Regions from separate parts of the Pullulanibacillus sp. KACC 23026 genome, predicted to be linked through region 1. Evidence: riboswitches for the same ligand, from Rfam matches in the RefSeq annotation. Region 1 holds a riboswitch; each other region holds the start of a gene.
What was found. A riboswitch is a leader RNA that binds a small molecule or an ion and turns the genes downstream of it on or off. The one in region 1 is predicted to bind ZMP and ZTP.
Positions count from the first base shown of each region.

Region 2: linked by a shared signal. The riboswitch ahead of PU629_RS18665 (phosphoglycerate dehydrogenase) and the one ahead of serC (3-phosphoserine/phosphohydroxythreonine transaminase) in region 1 are both predicted to bind ZMP and ZTP.
Region 3: linked by a shared signal. The riboswitch ahead of PU629_RS03940 (bifunctional 5,10-methylenetetrahydrofolate dehydrogenase/5,10-methenyltetrahydrofolate cyclohydrolase) and the one ahead of serC (3-phosphoserine/phosphohydroxythreonine transaminase) in region 1 are both predicted to bind ZMP and ZTP.

Region 1 covers NZ_CP119107.1:191,991-198,880, reverse strand. The annotation lists gene PU629_RS00935 (GNAT family N-acetyltransferase) at 1-475, shown strand, start outside; gene PU629_RS00930 (TetR/AcrR family transcriptional regulator) at 499-1,119, shown strand; gene PU629_RS00925 (GNAT family N-acetyltransferase) at 1,290-2,171, shown strand; gene PU629_RS00920 (sporulation histidine kinase inhibitor Sda) at 2,442-2,576, shown strand; gene PU629_RS00915 (hypothetical protein) at 2,568-2,735, opposite strand; gene serC (3-phosphoserine/phosphohydroxythreonine transaminase) at 2,924-4,006, opposite strand; ZMP/ZTP riboswitch at 4,067-4,148, opposite strand; gene PU629_RS00905 (HD domain-containing phosphohydrolase) at 4,274-5,176, opposite strand; gene PU629_RS00900 (hypothetical protein) at 5,276-5,698, opposite strand; gene PU629_RS00895 (YhbD family protein) at 6,096-6,728, shown strand; gene PU629_RS00890 (polymer-forming cytoskeletal protein) at 6,741-6,890, shown strand, end outside.
Region 2 covers NZ_CP119107.1:4,027,657-4,034,546, forward strand. The annotation lists gene PU629_RS18655 (MDR family MFS transporter) at 1-726, opposite strand, end outside; gene PU629_RS18660 (phosphotransferase family protein) at 1,237-2,217, shown strand; gene PU629_RS18665 (phosphoglycerate dehydrogenase) at 2,399-3,601, opposite strand; ZMP/ZTP riboswitch at 3,688-3,765, opposite strand; gene PU629_RS18670 (sulfite exporter TauE/SafE family protein) at 3,979-4,755, opposite strand; partial or broken gene PU629_RS18675 (sulfurtransferase TusA family protein) at 4,818-5,001, opposite strand; gene PU629_RS18680 (MBL fold metallo-hydrolase) at 5,089-6,216, opposite strand; gene PU629_RS18685 (DsrE/DsrF/DrsH-like family protein) at 6,240-6,632, opposite strand; gene PU629_RS18690 (sulfurtransferase TusA family protein) at 6,671-6,890, opposite strand, start outside.
Region 3 covers NZ_CP119107.1:896,109-902,998, forward strand. The annotation lists gene PU629_RS03925 (bifunctional helix-turn-helix transcriptional regulator/GNAT family N-acetyltransferase) at 1-68, shown strand, start outside; gene PU629_RS03930 (GNAT family N-acetyltransferase) at 447-869, opposite strand; gene PU629_RS03935 (DUF3231 family protein) at 1,232-2,230, shown strand; gene PU629_RS03940 (bifunctional 5,10-methylenetetrahydrofolate dehydrogenase/5,10-methenyltetrahydrofolate cyclohydrolase) at 2,552-3,406, opposite strand; ZMP/ZTP riboswitch at 3,459-3,543, opposite strand; gene PU629_RS03945 (FMN-binding negative transcriptional regulator) at 3,849-4,466, shown strand; gene PU629_RS03950 (HAD-IA family hydrolase) at 4,862-5,476, shown strand; gene PU629_RS03955 (MFS transporter) at 5,593-6,777, opposite strand.

The DNA.
Region 1 (6,890 bases):
AGTAGTGATCCATACACAAGATGAGGATTTTCACTTTTTCTTAAATGACCCTAGGAATGATACGGATGAAGTTATTCCACATGTTTATCATGAAGCACATACCTCTGGGGTTGGTCTTATGTATCGGGTTACAAACATCCCTTTATTATTGAACCAGCTGTCCTATCGCCGCTTTGGACATGTGACCTGCCGATTAAAACTGACGATCCAAGACCGTTTCTACCCAGAGAACGAGACCAATACCTATGTTCAAGTTATTGATGGATTCATCAAGAAGGCTGCTTTGGGAGAAGGGCCATTTGATGTCGCCCTTTCACTTAATGTCTCGGACTTCTCTTCCCTTATTATGGGAAGTGTCCCATTCCATCATTTGTTTCGTTATGGTCTTATTAATGTATCCGATTCTTCTTATTTGCCTATCCTTAACGAGATGTTTTTTGTCCAGGATAAGCCAATATGTCGAACTGGCTTTTAAGATTTAAAGCAAGGAGGAAAACAATGTCCCCGAAAGTGTCGGATGAATATAAAGAACAGAAAAAGAAGGCATTATTGGATAGCGCTATGACTTGTTTTGCTGAAAAAGGTTATCATGCCGCTACAGTAGATGACATTGTCACTCATAGCGGGATGAGTAAAGGGGCTGTCTATAATTATTTCAAAAGCAAAGAAGAGATCTATTTAACCTTGCTTGAAAAAGCAACTGAGGCCGATTTAGTGACCCTTAAGAAGAGCATGGCTGAAGCAAAGAGTGCTTCCGAAAAAATGAAGCAACTCTTTCAGCTTAAGAAAGGCATGCCCTATAAAAGCGAACCGACAAGAAAATGGGCAGCCGTACAACTTGAATTCTGGATAAATGCTTCCCGCTACCCTGAATTAAAGGAAAAAATGCTTGAACGCTTACAGATGTACCGTACCCTTCTAATTGATATTATTAGAGAAGGACAAGATAACGGGGAATTTCGCAGGAACATTAATGCAGAGCATTTTTCTGAAATGTTTTTCGCCTTTGAAGATGGCGTTTTTATTAACCTTCTTATCGAAGAAGATGACTATCCTTTTAAAGAAGTCTTAGAACTCTATGAACAATTAGCGTTATCCAAACTTCTAACTAAAGAATAAGAACTCAGGCTGTATTTCAGCCTCGCGCTCAAAAAAACTGACAGGTCAGTTTTAATAGGGGTTTCCAAGCTTTTCACTTCTAGCAAGCGAATTTTCATGTAACTATGTTTACTTCAATGTTCTTTAAAGGTGTCGCTCGTTTTCCAAATATTTCAAAAGGGAGATCATCCATGATTACCATAAAACCACTGAAGGAACTCACATTCACTGAGGCACTGGACACTTGGAACAAAGGCTTCGAAGGTTATCTCTATAATCAAAAAATGGCCCTTGATTATTTCATTCAACGGTTTGGCACCGAAGAGCTTTCACCAGAGTTGTCCCTTGTAGCTTTTCAGGATCATCAGCCTATTGGAATTCTATTAAATGGTCAGCGCACAATAAATGGACTAAAGGTCGCTTGGAATGGGGGAACAGGAGTTGCCTTAGAGCATCGCCATCAGGGGGTGGGCAAAGCCCTAATGGACGCAGCTATTGCTCTTTATAAAGAACACAATATTGAGATTGCCACCTTAGAAGCCGCTTCATCTAATATAAAGGCGATTAATCTATACAAACAATACGGCTATTCAGTCATGGATACTCTCGTTTTCCTTGAAAACAAGGAAGCCTTGTCTAAAGATATACTAGGGCAGCCCACCCGTTCTTACAACGCTCAGAATAGATTGGCTATTGAGGCTAGTAGAATATCCATCATTAATGATGACGTTCCTTGGCAAACTCAATGGCAATCCTTGCGAAAAGATGGAGAGCTGCTTATCATTTCTGATTCTAGTGGAGAGGCCGGCTACTTCCTGTATAAAAAACAATATAACTCTGAAGGCCAACTAAGTGCGATTGCCCTATTCTCTGCTGGGATAGCTCCTAGTCGTTCTGATGCCTACGAAATTGCCCTATTCGGTTTAAAAGAGCTGTTCCAGCCATTGGACTTGGCTATCCGTCGCTTCACCTTCAATTTCCGTTCTAATAATACGGAAATAGTGAGTATACTTAATGAACTGGGATTCAAGTCCTTTACTGAGCAAATTTATATGAAAAAAATCTTAAAATAAGGCCATTCTCTTAAACTTTTGGCTTTGAGCTCTATCCCTTTAGAGAACTATCTAAAATAGATGGGTTCAAGTAACAAAGAGAGGCTATTCCTTCATCCCTCCTCCATCCCTTTCAACGAGTTAAAAGGGTATGGATTTGGTTAGCAGGAATAGCCTTTTCGATTTTACAAGTCAATCTCTAGCAATTTTATTTAAAATGGTATTGATTTCCTATTTTTATTTCGGTAAACTATGGAATAAATCATCCTTTTGACCTAGGAGTGAAGCGCGATGGAACATCTTTCAAACGAATTCCTTATCGAAGTCTATTACAAGTCAATCCTATATGAACTTAACCCGGATTTTATCCAACTGCTCAAAAAGGAAATCATTAAGCGTGACATCCCACTCGAACCCTCAGCCTGACGAATCCACATTTTTCTCCCTATCTTCTTCCATTTTCCGACTTAGCCAACTTATAAACTGCCTCTCTTCGCCTGTTAGATCTCTATTAAGCTTCTGACAGAATTCATCAACTAGTAATCGCTCAAACCCATTGAAATCGTCTTTGATCCCCCGACTCATTCTCAAGTGCCTCCAGTTTAGACCTAAAGCATTTGATGTTAGCATTCTCTCGCAGGGCGGTCTATTCATTTTCACTGTTAATATACCATTCAAGAAAACAATAATCAAAATAATAGAAACACTTACATATTTAAAAAAGGGCTGCCTACTTAAGTCAATCCTATAGGCACCCTTCCCTACTAGTCATGTTAACGATGTCGGACCTCAAACTCTTTCATGAACTCAACTAGCGCTCTTACCCCTTCAATAGGCATGGCATTATAAAGGCTAGCGCGCATTCCGCCGACAGACCGATGACCTTTCAAAGTTTCAAGTCCTGCTGCCTTAGCCTCTTTAACAAAGAGTGCATCCAGCTCTCGACCTGGAATGATAAAAGGAATGTTCATAATAGAACGGCTATCAGGTCGGACCGGTGAAGAAAAGAGCTCAGACTCCTCAAGGAATGTATAAAGAAGATCCGCCTTTTCACGGTTTTGGCGTTCTATTTCCGGGAGACCACCTAATTTTTGAAGCCATTCAAAGACAAGCTTTGCCATGTAAATCGAGAATGTTGGCGGTGTATTATAAAGGGAATTCGTTGTACTGAAAGTTTTATAATCAAGCATCGTTGGGCAGGTCTCTTGAGCTCGGCCGATAAGATCTTCTCGAACGATGACCACAGTCAAACCAGCTGGACCAATATTCTTCTGTGCCCCTGCATAAATCAGCCCAAACTTGGACACATCAACGACCTCAGATAAAATGTTTGATGACATATCGGCTACGAGTGGAATCCCACCTGTATCCGGTATTTCTGAATAGGCAGTTCCTTCAATTGTATTGTTCGTTGTAATATGAACATAATCCGCATCTGAATGAATCAAACTCATGTCAACCTGTGGGATAAAGGTAAATCCCTCTTCTTCAGAAGAAGCAATAACGCGGGCCTCTCCATACTTTTTCGCTTCACTTATCGCCTTTTTTGACCAGGATCCTGTATTCACAAAATCTGCTTTTTTGTTATTTACTAGAAGATTGAGAGGGACCATGGCAAATTGTTGTGAGGCTCCCCCCTGCATAAACAGGACTTTGTAGGAATCCGGTATCTTCATGAGCTCTCTTAGAAGATGTTCTGCCTGAGAGATAATGTCGGTGAAAAGACCCGATCGATGACTCATTTCAAGTACTGACATGCCAGAATCTGCATAGTTCAAAAATTCCTTTTGGGCTTTTTCTAACACAGGCAAAGGAAGCATTGATGGACCAGCTGAAAAATTGTAAACACGTTTCATTTTATAACATCCTTTTCCAATAATTTAATCAGAAAAAGGCATGGGTAACACTTCCCTGCCTTCCTGTGCCCAGACGAACGGCAATTCTCATTATGTGCTCCCCTGTGGTTCCCCACTTTAATCGTCAGTCACACATAACCCTCTGAATTTTTATATTATCAATCTTTTTAGAATCCTTCAACCATTTAAATTCCTAAAGCAAATGCGCTGCGACACCTTGAAAGCTGCCTAAAATAGATTCAGCCGATCTTTAAGGGGCACCTGCTTTTAGATTTTTCCTTCTTCCTTTAATACCAATTCAAAAGCGTCAACTACAGCCGCGTCATAATGAATGCCAGACAATCGTTTCAACTCATTCATGGCATATTGGGCTGAGAAGGCCTTTCGATAGGCACGGTCCTCGGTCATGGCATCAAACGTATCACAGACTGCAATGATGCGAGCCTCAAGACAAATGGCATCACCTTTAAGGCCATCTGGATATCCCGTTCCATTAAGGCGTTCATGATGCTGATCAATAATAGGTACTAGATTATCATAAGTCCCTTTTAACATTTGTGCGCCTTCCCTTGGATGTTTCTTAATCAAATCAAACTCCTCAAGGGTTAGAGAAGAAGGCTTATTCAGTATCTCTTCAGGGACATTCATTTTGCCAATATCATGGAGATAAGAAGCCAAAATGAGATTATCAACCTGTTTTGGGTTGAGTCGCATTTTTCGTGCTACCTTAACCGCATAATTGGCAACACGATCACTGTGCAATTCTGTATATGGATCTTTTTTCTCAACTTGTTTAACAAGCTCCATAAAAGATGAAATATCCTCACTCATATGGATAAATGTAGGTTCTGTAATCACCCATAGAAGGGTCACTTCAGTTAAGGCCTTAAAATAGACGGGAGCTTTTATGCCTTTTGAGGAAAAATAATCCTGTGCATTGAGTTCAATTTTTTCATCATCTAATTCACAGAGCACCTTTCCTGAGACAATAAAATAAAATTCGAACACATGGTCACTTTCAGATGGATAAACATAAAAAAGCTTGTCTTTTTCAATTGTTTGTGTAAGAACCTCGACATTTCCACCTCGTGACAATAATCGAATCTCATTGAAATCATATTTTACTTGATCTAAAAAAGAACCCTTTCTACCATACGTAAAGCCTTCCATTGATGTCACACCCCTACACTAGAAAAATAGAGTTCATAAAGAATTATGAACTCTATTATTAATTATTACAATATTGAATTAAGTTTAAGGTTCAACTTATTAATTTCTTCCAACTACTCGAATAGGATCAACCAAAACCTGTCCATATCCCGTAATATTGACCGTTTCATTGAATGACTCCACCGTGATTCCTTGGCTTTGTGCTGCCGCTTCTGTCTTAGAGGCGATTTTACTTGTTTGATCGAGAAGTTTAGTTACAAGCTGGTCGAGATGATTATGGTAGATTTGAGTCCTTTGAGCATATTTAGCGGATTGCGAATCTGTATTGGCAACAGATTTATTATATTGATCAAGAAGCTTATTGGCTTGCCGCTCAGCTTGAACAATATCCTGTTGAATTTTCGTATTAGCTTGGTCAATTTGGTGATATATATCTCCATGTGTTGGTCCTTTTGCAGAAACACCAATGGCTAATGAGAGAAACAAAGCTAGAGCTATAAAACCTGATACCAGTTTTTTCATAAAATCCCCTCCTCGTTTCTTTTAAACTATAGATTAATCAACCCGTAAATCACCAGAAAACGCTATCATCTCAAAATAAACCTATCACCTAAAATCTATTATAATAAAACGGTAAACAATTCACAATCTTTTTTAAAAAATGGAACGCAGGAATGGAACACAGGGACGGTTCTTCTGTTCCATTTCGCATTTACGAAGATCGTCTACTAGCCGATCATTAGCATGATAGAGATTCACTTTGATACTTAGACAGCGCCCTCTATATCTCCTCCTCATACCCTCTCCTCTGAAACTAAATAACTCTTGGTCAAATCGCTCCTATAATAGCGTAACAGGCCTCTTTACAAACGTAACATTGTTATGTTACATTATTACCTAATGAAGGGAGCAATTTAAGGTGACTCAAGATTTAATCTCAAAAAAGGACTTGCTCGAGGCAACTGGCATTTCTTACGGGCAATTGTATCGCTGGAAGCGGAAGAACTTAATCCCTGAGGATTGGTTTATCCGAAAATCAACTTTTACCGGCCAGGAAACCTTCTTCCCAAAAGATAAAATACTAGAGCGCATTGAAAAAATACAGACACTTAAGGATGATCTGTCACTCGATGATCTTGCCTCCATGTTCTCTCCAAATATAAAAGAACTTAACCTTGGGAGCGATGATCTTTTAAAAAGGGGCATTGCTTCACAAGCGGTCCTCTCCTTTTTCCTTGAAAATGCCAAAGATCTTAACCCGGAAAAGCCCTTTAGTGTGGACCAAACGCTTTACCTCTATATTCTGGAAAGCATGCTTGAATCCGGAAATATCCAGCTAGATGAGGGAAGGTTGGTGCTTGACGTACTGGAGCAGCATTACCCTGCCGTCAAACAAAAGGATGGCGTGCTTCTTTTCTTAAGAAAGCTTGGTGTATCCATCTGTCTCCTTGTATCAAGTGCGGATGACCTCTTTTTTGACAAAGGAACAAAGGTTGTTATGCAGCTTTCACTATTAAAAATGATGGAAGAATTAAAAGCCAAATTGATGTGAGGAGGACCTATGATGGAAATTCTATCGAAGGAAGATTTAACAATTAATGGTGTGGGGTCATCTGCTGGAGGTTCCTTTCGACATGTCGAGCTAAACGGTTCCGGCAAAGTGGTCGGAGATGTAGCCTGTCAAACCTTTGAGAGTAATGGAAAAGGAACGGTA
Region 2 (6,890 bases), 970 kb from region 1:
ATATTCGGTTAATTGAAATTCCAGGCTTTGAACAAACAACCCTGCTATAACAAACAAAATAAAGAGCTTGTCTGTTGCAACCGTCTTGTAACTTTGAAAAATATTGGTTAAAATCTTTGTCTCCTTATGTTTTTCTTTCATATGCTCTGGCGGGACATAACTTTCTTCAATAAAAAAAATCACAGCAATGGTGGTCAAAACAGAGATAATAGCCATTGCTAAGAGTAACTGAAACAGGTACTTTTCAAATAGAAAGGCTCCTACAGCCCCCCCAACCGCGACAGAAAGATTGGAGGACCAATACATAATCGCGTACATGGATTTGCGTTCCTCTGGTTTACTTATGTCAATAAACATCGCATCTGTAGCGGGTCCTTCAATCCCCCAACACACACTCCCCATTAAAAACATAAAGAAAGTAAGGATCGGCGATGTGAACCAAGGTGAATTAGCAAGAGTTCCAATGATCAAGACAAACGACATCATGACTTCAGCAATCACCATCAGTTTCTTTCTACCCATAACATCCGATAAATAGCCGCCATAAAAGCCAACCAGTACACCGACTAAAATATTTAAAATAAGCAGGATTCCTGTTAACTTTGCCCCAAAATGATCCGCAAAATAAATGGTCATAAAGGGAAAGATCATACTCCCTACAATACCGCTAAAAAAGCCTATAATAATTCTTAATTTAACATTTGGATGAAACTCTCGAAAACGCATGCCATACTCCCCTCACCAACACACTTTGTATTCCCTGCTTAACCCATGCCCTTTTGAGAGCCTTGGTATAACCTCCAATATTTGGTTATTTTGGTCTTCTTAATTATTTCGAAATTATAAAAAGTAATAAAAAGCAAGATGATACCAAATTATACCATAATCCAGAATAGATTTATTATAATTTTTATAACTTTTCCCTTTTTTGAAGTATTAATTATCTGCAAGCAAATTTGACCGTTGGCACCTTAAGAAAAAAGGCGCAATCTTTCATACGATCTTCAACTCCAGCATCACTACTTGAGTAATAAATTTCTTCTACCTCTTAGTGGATGATTCATTCTTCTTCACCTCTGCATAATATCAAATTAAACAACCGAAAATTCTATATTTTTAGCATATCACCAAGTTCCTTTTAATGGTTAAAAAATTTTATAGCGTTTCTTATGAGGCTATCTTAATTTATAATCGACTTAGATTAGAAGTCTATATTTCTAGTAAAGGAGCCATACTATGAAAGACAATTGGGAACGTCTGAATTCTCCTCCTTCCTTGAACTCTGCACAAATAAACGACATTATCGAAGAAGCTTTTCCAAATAAACGGGTGATCTATTCTGAGCGAATTGGCGTTGGACTAAGTAATTCCAACTATAAAATATATTTTAATAACACCCCACAACCTTTTGTTTTCCGACTATATAGAGGAACTAAGGAGGTGGCATCTAAGGAATTAGAGATTGCCCATTTAATTAGCAGACATATCCCTATCGCCAACTTCATCGTCTCCGATACTAGCTGCAGTAAAGTGGACCATCCTTGGTCTATTTTAGAATGGAAAGATGGTCAACTTCTGTGGAATGTGATCAGACAAGGAACACGTGAGGACATCGCTTCATCTGCTGAATCAACTGGTAAAGTGCTTGCTGACATACACCGATTTACATTTAATAATTCGGGGTTTTTCGGAAAAAGTCTCAAAATCAAGGAGCCTTTCAGAATGGATGGTGACCGATTTTTATCGGTTATAGATGAGTGTTTACATAACAATTGCGGATTATATCTTGGGGAAACATACACACGAAAAGTTTGGTCCTTTTGCCAAACGTACAGTTCCTTATTAACTGAAAACCAAGAATCCCCTGTCCTCGTTCATTCAGATTACAATGGTTTAAACCTATTAGTTCAACAGAAAGGAAATGGCTATTCAGTCTCTGCTGTTTTAGACTGGGAAGATGCCTTTTCTTGGAACCGATACGCAGATATTGGCAATATGTTACGATATGAAGAAGCAGCGTCTATTTTTGAAACCCATTTTATCCGAGGCTACCAAGAAAATGGAGTAACCCTCAATGATAATTGGAAACTCTTATCTAAGCTAGAAGATTTAGTGGCACTATGCGATATGTTAAACCATTCCACTCCTAATACGCCTAATCGTGTAAACGACTTAAAGAATTTGATCCTAAATACGATTCAATGTCAATTCAAATAAACGATCCGAAAACACAAGAAAAACGCATCAGTGAACCAATCACTGTGCGTTTTCTTGTGTAAAGTTTATTGTGATTTTAACTACGAATTGGTATATGATCGGTGTTTCTCTATTCAAGAACTGAACTTGCAAGGACTAGATCCCCATCTCTTTAGTTTCAGTAACATTCAAGCAACCGGGTTTAAATAATACGGGTTCTTATGATTCCTTGAATTTGGTTAATTTCCCCTTCCAATTCTTGAACAGTTGCTCCATTTAATTCATTATCAATGTCAATAAGCGTATAAGCGATCGTTCCACGGTTTTTATTGACCATATCTGTAATATTAAATTGATAAGCCGCTAAGATAGCCGTGATATGGCTGACCATATTCGGAATGTTATCATGAAAAACCGTTATTCGGCGCTTTCCCGTATAAGGAAGTGTAACGTTTGGAAAATTGACGGAGTTTTTAATGTTACCTGTCTCTAAGAATTCCTTCAATTGGCGGCTCGCCATTACCGCACAGTTTTCCTCAGATTCGATGGTCGAAGCCCCCAAATGAGGCGTTGCAAAAGCATGCTTCATGTTGAGTACATGTTCATTCGGGAAATCTGTCACATACTTGTTGACTTTTCCACTTTCTAGAACCACGGCCAGATCCGTTTCGTTAACAAGCTCACCGCGAGAAAAGTTTAAAATCGTGACACCAGGCTTCATCTTGTTAAAGGCCTCTTCATTGAACATATCTCTTGTCTGATCATTTAATGGCACATGAACGGTTATATAATCCGCCTCTTCAAAGAGTTGGTCAATGCTCATCGCCCGCCCGACATCCCGAGATAAATTCCAAGCAAGATCTACAGAGATGAACGGATCAAAGCCAACGACATCCATCCCTAAGTTCAGGGCATTGTTAGCGACAAGCGCCCCGATAGCCCCTAAACCAATAACACCAAGAGTTTTACCTTCCAGTTCAGTTCCAACAAACTGTTTCTTTCCTTCTTCAACCTGCTTTGCCAATTCATGACCATCACCTGTTAAGTTCTGAGTCCAAGTTACGGCCTCATAAAGATTTCGAGAGGCATTTATTAATGAGGCCAAAACAAGCTCTTTGACAGCATTGGCATTCGCTCCTGGGGTGTTAAAGACCACAATGCCTTTATCAGTACAGAGTTGGACAGGGATATTATTGACCCCTGCTCCAGCTCTGGCTATAGCTTTTAGATGCGTTCCAAATTCCATGGTATGCATCTCATGACTGCGAACAAGGATTCCATCCGGATTTTGGCTCACATTGGAGACCTCATACTGCTCCTTAAATACTTTTAAGCCCTTTTCGGAGATCTTATTTAACACTTTAATTTGCCCTAACGTTTTCTTTTCTAAAGTTGAAGTAGACATGGCCATTCATTCCTCCTTATTGGTTTTTCACAATCTCAAGCTCAAATTCCCCTTAAAAACACAAAGAGGCAAGGGATAGAATCCCTTACCTCTGCCCAGGCGAACGGCCTCGATACAATGCGCTCCCTCACGGTGATCCGTGTTCGCCAGTAACACATTGCCTTTTAATTTCTTTTAGTCTAACAAACTCGCAAGCAATCTTCAACCCTTATTTTGAAATAATAAGAAAATGATAGACCGTTCACTTTCAACTTCAGTGAATCACTGCAAATAAACCCGTTAACCCTCACATTTCAATTAAATGAAATAGAAATAACTGTCAAAATCTGAAATTAGCCGCCATTTATTAATCTTTCAAATAGACCACCTAACACTACTCACAATATACTGCTCCATACCTTTATTGCGGTCATGACAATTAAAAACGCAAGTATCCCCTTTAACACCTTCGCATTTAGACGTTGCCCAAGCATCGCTCCTAGTGGTGACGCAATAATACTCGCAAGTACCACTATAAGTGCTGGGATAAACAGCACTTGATGCGAGACTAATTTTCCAAAAGTGGACCCAATGGAGGAAATAAAGGTAACAGCAAGCGATGTGGCAATTGTAACTCGCAGCGGAATTTTAAGAACCGTTAGCATTATCGGAACTAAGAGAAAGGCTCCTCCAGCCCCAACTATTCCTGCACTGACGCCTACCAAGAAGGATAGGATGATGGCCCAAAAGCGATTGAAATTATGTGGCTCATCTAGATTCCTCTCTTCTTTTCGTGGAATAAAGATTAAGATAACGGCAAGCAGGGCTAGAATCCCATAAACAAGGTCTTCAACTGCATTAGAAACCCATCTTGACCCTACTCCACCAAGCAAACTTCCAATTAAAATACTTATTCCCATATACATGATAAGACCTTTATTTAAATAACGGCTTTTCCGATAGGCAAAAACTCCTGTGAGGGTTGCAAAAAAGACTTGAACAGCTACGATCCCTGAGACACTATGGGCAGTTAAGGCAGCAAACCCCAAAAGTGGTGGAATATAAAGCAGCATCGGATAATTAATGATGGCACCCCCGACGCCAAGCATTCCTGAAAGAAATGACCCAATAAATCCTAAAACAAACAATATAACCAGATAAGAAAATGATAGCAAGGGTTGCCCTCCTCTCGAAGAATGTGAGAACCCCTAGACTTCTCTAGAGGTTCTCAAAATCTCTATGCTTTTTTAATCCAAAACTTAAGAACGTTTCCTTCTTCTATCTGTTTCAAGCAGATCATGTCCACCAAAACGGGCCCAAGCTACCAGATCACTCTTTGCACCTTTATCAGTTGCATGAACTTCAATTAATTGTCCTGCGGCAAGCTCATCCATTGCTTTTCTGGTTCGGATAATGGGCATAGGGCAAGCTAGCTCTTTTACATCTAACACCTTATCCGCTAATAAGTTCAATAGGATTTACCCCTTTCATGAAGTGGATCTCCCTGTTTAATGCACAGCACAACGGTTGGGTCCAATTTCCATTTCACGTTGTTCCTCTTCAGAAGCTTCTAATCTACCCATATTCATTTGTCGGATTTCCTGATAGCTGTTTGGTTGAGGGGGCAAATTTTCTGTTACCATTCTACGGAAATCCTCTTGATCCTGGACTTGAAGGCCCGCATTTTCTTTATATAAGTCCCCAAGCTTGGCTGTAACTGACCCATTTTCACCCATTTCATGACTAGTTGAAAAGTGTGCTGGGAGTACGATTAAATCCTCAGAAAGATCTTTATAGCGCTTATAGAGGGTTTCCCTAAGGTCGCTCACCCAATCTTCAGCTTTACCGGCTAAATCTGGACGTCCAATCGATTCAACAAAAAGAATATCTCCGGTTAATAGATGGGTGTTCTCTACAATAAAGGACGTACTTCCTATTGTGTGACCTGGAGAGTATAAGGCTTGAACCTTAATCGCCGTCTTACCAACTGTGAGGGTAGTTCCATCAATAAGCGGTTCATATTTAAAGGTAACATCCTCGGCATCCTTTGGCGGGAGATAATACGCTGCGTTTTCTTCTTTAGCTAGCGCACGGCCACCTGAGATATGATCGGCATGCAAGTGAGTATCTAAAGTGTACTTAATGGTTAAACCTCGCTCTTTTGCAAAGGTTTGATAAGTATCTATTGTACGAGCGGTATCAATAACCGCGGCCTCACCGTCAGACTCTATTAAATAGGATAAACACCCTTTTCCAAGACGCACAAATTGATAAAGAGCTCCATTTTCTAGATCCGCTATTTTTACCGGCTGTAAATACTCACTCCAAGCCTTCATGCCGCCTTCAAGGTTATAGACTTGATCAAAACCTGCTTCAACAAGCTGTTCCCCTATAAACTCAGAGGAGCCCCCCTTTGCACACACGACGAGTATTGGCTCCGTTTTCGGTAATCGGCTCTCAACTGAATCAACCCCATCTAGCAGGTTGAAATACGGTTCATTGATAATCTCAATGTTTTTTCCTTCAATCTTCCAATCATCAAACTCATCTGTATTTCGAACGTCAAAGATGAATAAACGTTCTTTGTTCATCACGATTTTTGACAATTCTTCAGCTGTCATATGTTTTACAGTCACGTTATCTCCTCCCCTTTTTATTTTTAGAAGGATAGTGTAATATTGGCATCCTTCGCAAATTCAATAAATGTTGCCGCACCGCCTACTTCAATACCTTCAATAAATTGATCTTGATCAAGCTTCATGACATCCATTGTCATTTGACACCCAATTAATTTGACACCCAGGTCCTTCGCCATCTCTAATAATTCTTCAATAGAGGGGACGTTCGATTGTTTAAATCCTTCAATAAAATGCTCTCTGCCTGCTGGTACTGGGAGATTTTTATGCGCTTCTTTATGAATAAGGTTAAGTCCTTCAAATGTAAAGAAAATCCCTACTTCTGCATCTGATGCTGCGGCAGCTGTTGCGATATTAAATACCTTATAAGCATCAAATAATCCACCGTTTGCTGCAATAATCGCTACTTTTGTCATGTTCAATTCCTCCAAATTTATTCTTTATGTTTTTATTGTTATTTTTCAATTGGACCTTCCCAGCTTGACATGCCAGGGATAACGTTTACTACTTTAGAAAAGCCTTTTTTGGTTAAGGCTTGTGACGCCCTATCACTTCTGTGGCCCGAACGGCACACCACATAAATTTCAGCATCTTTTTCCAATTCGTCAAAGCGTTCTTCAAGTTCGCCTAACGGGATATGTTTGGCTCCAGGGATGTGCCCAAATGCATACTCG
Region 3 (6,890 bases), 700 kb from region 1:
AAAAACCTAATTATGAGTGGACCGGTTCGAAACTAATAGAAGAACGCTGGGACTTAGAATTAAAGTGAAACGCAGAGTGAAACGCGGGGACGGTTCTCCTGTTCCACTTTTAAACGAATGATTAAAATAGCCACCCATGGCGCGTTTGACGGAACCACCCCCAGATGAAAGAAACCTGGATGGCTTTAAAGTTTCAGCTATCCAAAACGCCTTATTTTCAGGGCAGCCAGGGAGCAAAGGTGGTGATTCAATGAATGTTGCTGAGATTAAGCACACACCTACGAACGGTTGTGGGGGGAGGCCCCTGAATGCCATTCAGACTAACGCGCTTAAGGTTGACCCTCATCTGTTAGATAAGGCCGATGACAAGCGCAGAGGATTGACGGTCATTTGCCGCCCGGCACAGGTGGTACAAAGGTCGGTCATGGACTTTTTGGACTAAGACCTTAGAGCCTTTTCATAAAATAGTTTGGAGATTCAGTATAGCCCTGTCTTGCATAAAACCTATGTGCATCCTTTCTTCTTGAATGACAATGAACTTCGATTCTGTCGCAGTTTCTTTTTATAGCCAAATCGGTGCAATGCGCTTCTATGTCACGCCCGATACCTTGACTTCTTATTGTGGAGTCTACAGCGAAATAGCTAATCCTTGCGAAGTCTCCTTTTAAAGCTAGTTGAGGAATATAATGAATTGAAATAAAAGCGATTACTTTCCCTGAAATTTCATAAACCAATAATTCTTCATCTGGATGATTAATAAGTGCTTCTATTTTCTCTCTTATAAAGCTTTCTGTATCATAGTAATCTAATTGTTCTAATAACCCACATACCGATTTCCAATCTCCAACCCTTGCTTTTCGAATTCCCAACCCCTATCACTCCTTAACTGAAATAGAATGCGTCAATGCTCTAAACGGGCCTTTCGTATTAATCAACTCTAGGCTAGCGTTAACAAAAATTCAGCGGCACCGATCAAAATACTCACAAATCTAATTGCTAATTAAGGTCTAAGCAACTAAAAAAATAAGGATGCTAATGGCTATTCGAAAAGCACCTCAATTATACAGCTAATTTAAATTCTCTCCCCAGATCGGCCTGTTCACCTCTAGGTTTTTCTTTTTTATAGACTAAAAATAAAGGAGGTGAGAAAGGCCAATTAAGGATCGTTTTCCTAGCTGAAGAGTCACCATTTTAGCGGGACAATTGCCATACATAGAATGGAGGTCGTTTAATGGGAACTCATCCGGTCCGCTTGACGTCATCTGAGGTGGGGGGATTATGGGCGAATTATGTTGTGGGATCCATGTTTGTTTGTGTTTATAACTATTACTTAGCGAAAGTCGAGGATCCAGAAATAAAAACCATCTTGGAGCGTGCTTTAAATTTATCTAGAGAGCATGTCCAGGTGGTAAAACAGATATTTGAAGAAGAGGGCCATGCAATCCCTTTAGGTTTTACTGAAGAGGATGTTCATCTCGAGGCGGCTAAACTTTTTTCGGATGACTTCTTTTTATATTATACCAATCAAATGGCAAAGGGTTCTTTGATCACTTATGGAGCCTTTTTGCAGAATACGTTTCGGGCTGATTGCCGAGCGTTTTTTACTTCATGCCTCACGTCTGCCATGGAGTTATTTAATGAGACCACCCAACTCCTACTTTCAAAGGGGCTTGAAGTCAGGTCCCCTTATATTCCTTATCTTAGAGATGTGACTATGGTTGAAAAACAACATTTCCTAGCAGGGTGGTGGGGAGAACAACGCCCTCTGACGGCTGCTGAGATTACGCATCTCTATTCCAATACTTTAAGCAATCATTTGGGAGCTGCGGTTATTACCGGCTTCGGTCAAGTCGCTCAGTCTCAGGAGATTCGAGCGTATTATAGAAGAGGTAAAGAGCTTTCCAAGAAGCAAGTGACTATTTTCAGTAAGTTTTTAAACGAAAATGATCTCCCCATTCCTGTATCCTTTGATGCCTATGTCTACGATTCAACAGAGCCTCCTTTTTCTGATAAATTAATGCTATTTCAGATTTCTATGATGACCGCTGCTGGGTTGGTCAACTATGGTTCGGCTCTTTCTGCAAGTCCGAGACGAGACATAGCCGCGGCCTATGTGCGTTTACAAGGTGAGATTGGCCTTTTCGCAGAGGATGGATTACAACTTCAAATTAGCCATGGTTGGCTGGAAAGGCCGCCGCATGCCATCAATCGAGAACAATTAATGAAATGACGGCAATAGGGGAGCGTTGTACTGTGCTGAAAAAGACCAACAAGGTAAAAGGTTTGAAAAGTCTACTCATGCGAAAAATCCAAGAATAGTTTATGACTTAACGTCCGGTATCCTAATGCATAAAGCTATTTTAGATAGGGGGGCTCGTAAGTCACTTTTTGGGGCCCTCAAGAAAATCACTTCCATCAAATGATTCTTGGGCGGCTTACCTTGGCATCCATTGATAACCTGCTACGCGAATTACTTCGAGCTTAGCTTGCCTGAAAGCCTATATCCGTCTTTCTTTAAAGCAAGTGGCATTGCCCCAACCAAAGAAGCTGATTATAGAGTGACTTCAAGCTGGCTGGTTCGTTCGGCGGATTCAACGGTGTGTTTCAACAGGGTGGCGATGGTTACGGGACCAACGCCGCCTGGTACTGGGGTAATGGCGCTTGCCGCTTTGTAACACGATTCATAGTCGACGTCCCCGATATTCCCTTTGTTATAGCCGGCGTCCAAAACCGCGGCGCCTTCTTTAAGCCATTCGCCTTTTATAAATTCAGGTTTTCCAACGGCTGCGACAACAATGTCGGCCAGCTTTAAGATTTCTGGGAGATTGACCGTTTTTGAGTGACAGGTCGTGACGGTCGCATTTTCGTTTAAAAGCAAGGCTGATACAGGTTTTCCTAAAATGGGACTCCTGCCCACGACAACGGCGTGTTTTCCTTCAAGAGGGATCTTATAAAAATTGATAATGCTCATTATGGCAGCAGGGGTGCAGGATGGAAATTCGCCAAAGCCTAATGCGGTTTGACCGTACCCCGCACTCGTTACCCCGTCGACATCCTTTTTGATCGCAATGGCTTCAAAGGCTTGCCGTTCATCAATGTGGGATGGAACGGGATGCTGAAGGAGAATCCCGTGAACGGAGTCGTCTTTATTTAACTCTTCAATGGCGTTAATTAACTCTTGTGTGCTCGTTTCCTCTGGAAGCTCGATTCGAATGGATTTCATTCCAATTCGTCGGCATGCATTCCCCTTCATTTTGACATACGTTTCTGAAGCGGGGTTATTTCCGACTAAGATCGTGGCGAGGCAAGGCACGATGCCTTTTTCTGAAAGAGCTTCAATGCGTTCCTTTAAATGGTCTTTGATGGCTTGAGCCACAACGGTTCCGTCTAAAATAAGTGGATTCATAGACAACCCTCCAAAAAGTGTAATAAAAAAGAGATAAGGATGCCTATATCCTTATCTCTGCCCAGACGACCCGACCTTATAAAAGCATAGCTCCCCTGTGGTTCATTCCACACATGTCGTCAGTTACTATGCCTTTCGTTTCTACCCCTAAGATAGTGGTTTCTTAAGAAAATGTCAATTCAAACTTAGAATAAACAACCGAATAATGGAAGTGAAATCTGATGGGAATCGGGAATGATTGCCCGGATAACGATACTGGCTGGCTCCGTTTCCGGGTGTTGTTCTTTTTGGGTACGGCTTATTTTAATGGCGTTTTAAATAAAAAGAGACTTACTCCGAGGGTTCATGACTGTAACCCTGCATCAAAAAGTTCTGATCAATAAAATTCTTTCATCCCTCCCATCATTTTTTAGGTTATCATAGTGGAAACAGGGGGGATTCCATGTATATTCCTAAGTCATTTAGAATAGAGGATGAAGATAGGATTCATGATTTTATTGAAACCTATAGCTTTGCGACACTTTTTTCCCAGCATAACGGTGAACCTTGGGCGACACATCTTCCGTTGGTCTTAAATAAGGAGGAGAGTGCGCTCTATTGTCACTTTTCTCTTGGTAATGAACAATGGAAGGATGTTGAAGGGCAACCGATTCTTGCTGTGTTTCAAGGACCCCACAGTTATATCTCGTCTTCTTGGTACGAAACAACAAAGGCCGTTCCCACTTGGAATTATGTAGCGGTCCATGTCTATGGTAAAGCGGAAATGATCAATGATGGAGAGAGTATCTCACGGGCTTTAAGTGAGTTGGTCCAGAAATATGAACAGCCGGATAGTTCTTACAAGTTAGAAAAAGTTGATCCTCATTATATCGAGCAATTAAGTAAAGGTATTGCCCCATTTAAAATTAAAATTGAAAGAATGGAAGCCAAAGCCAAATTAAGCCAAAATCATTCTGTTGAACGTCAGGAATTAGTCATTAAGCAGCTTGAGAAATCATCGGACCAAGATGCTCAACAGATTGCCACCTTGATGAAAGCCAATCTCGAAAAAAAGAAATAAGCCTGATTCTTACGTCAGCAGTCTTTAAAAAGGACGCCTATTTTTGGGTTAACCGTTCGATGGGTAGTCGATTGGAAGTCATTTACAGCATTGGATGGAGATCCTCGCGCAACTGGGGCCGTATCGGCGATGGACGTGCGATCAGCGCCCCTACATACGAATGAAGCCCCGCCAAGCCGGAAAATGGGCGATGGGGGTGGGCTGTCTTACTTTGATTTGTTCATAATAGGGGTGCCCATGTTGACAAGGATAAATCAGCCAACTAAGTTCCGTTCCATTCAGTTATGAGGTGGGAGCACCGGTCACTTTCTCATGCCCATGATTGGAGAATTTATCTGATAACGTTTTAAGGTTGAGTCGAGCAAATCAAAAAACAGCGGAAGGAGTAACATAATATGTACAAGCACATTATTTGGGATTTTGATGGTACGCTTTTCGATGCTTATCCTGTTATGGGAAAAGCGTTTCAAGTAACGCTGAGAGGGCGAGGGATTGAGGAACCATTGGATGCGATCATGAAGCAAATGAGAGTATCGATGGGGCATGCGCTTAAGCACTATGAAACAAAATACCACATAGATTCTGCTTTTATCGAGGACTATGAGAAGCAGAGAAAAGACAGGGAGTTGGCTTACATAAAACCTTATGAAGGAATCGAGGAGCTATGCCGATTTATTCATACCTCTGGTCGCCATAATTATTTATTTACACATAGAGGCGAATCGGCCATCACCTTTTTAAAGAAGTTTGGTTTATACAATTATTTTACGGATTGTATCACTTCAGAGCACGGTTTCGAGCGTAAGCCGAGTCCTGCTGGAATTGAATTTCTAATGGAAAAATATAAAATGAAACACTCTGAATCGATCATGATTGGTGATCGTGATTTGGATGTCCTGTCGGGAAAAAATGCCGGGATCAGCGGATGCTTCTTTACCGAGAGCCATGAATCCAGCAGTCATGCAGACTATACCATCCATGAGTTTCAACAGTTGTATCCAATTTTATAAAAAAGTTGGGACTTACAACCAGAGTCTCGTCCGCAAAAAGGGGGCACCAATCAACCACGTTTTACTCACGCCAAGGTAAAAAAGGAGCCCTGATTGCTCAGAGTTCCTTAGAACGTTCAGTTTGTACCGGTCTGTTGGTTTCTTTTAAGTAATGTCATGCACAAGAAGCAAAAGACAATCGTTCCGAGGCAGACAGCCCCTAGCATCATACGAGAGCCATAGGCATCAAAAATGTCACCGACGCCGATTGGCCCTAATCCGCTCCCTAAAAAAAGTGAAAAAGCAAAAACGGATACGGCGGTTGCACGACCGTTTGGCAATAAATCCGTCGCAAACGTCTGAAGGGTAGAATGGCAGTAACTAAAGCCGAAACCAAGAATAATAAAACCGACTGTTAGTGAAATGACACTTTGCCATCCCCAGATCACCCCGAATCCTAGGATCATTAAACCCGAACCAAGCATGGGCATTTTGGTTGTGCCAACACGGCTCAGCACCTTAGTTATGGTCTTACTTCCAATAAAAGCGCCAACACTATAAGTGGCGGTCAAGAGTCCGATGATGAGGTAGGATAAATGAAGGGTGGAAACGCCATAGACTCCAAGGAATGTGAACCCTCCGTAAAAGACGAGACCCTCACAGAGCACTAATCCATAAATTTGCCAAGACCGTTTGTGTTTAAAAAGCTCTATGTAACGCTTCAAGATAGGTGTTGGGTTTGGTTTAACTGGAATCGTTTCGCGGCCGCGCTCGCGAAAGATGGCTAATAGTGCGGGGATACAGGCTAACCCCAGTAAAAAGAAAAGGATGCGATAGGAAAAGAATTGGGCGACTAATCCGCCAATGACAATTCCCAATGCTTGGCCGGATGTTGAAAAGGACATAAAGAGGGCAATGGCACCTGGTCTTTCTGAAAGGTCAAACCGGTCGCCGATTTGTGCAAGAGTGGTAGGGATAATCCCAGCGGCAAATAGTCCGGTCAGAACGCGTAAGACTAACAGCCAAGAGAATACATGGGCCACACCGCATAACAGCGTGCCAAGTGAAAATAAACACAAAGCCATAAAGATGGTGCTGACCTTCCCGATTTTCTCAGCAATCGGACCATAAACTAATTGGAATACTCCATAGGGAATGGAATAGGCCGTCACAAGCAAGGCAACGGAAGACATGGAAGTGTGAAGACTGACTGCCATTGCCGGCAGCATGGGGGCAATGGCCCGATTATCGGCATTGACCAGAAAGCCGCCCAACCCAAGCGACAGCAGCATTTGTCTATTTCTTGAAGCATTCCTCTCCATACAAAAACTCCTTCTCTAACTATATAAACCTATGTAATCATTTTATCTTTTTTTATTCAAATAACTTGATTATGGAAAGTGGATCCAATTTTCTCATGCATTTAGAAAGCTAA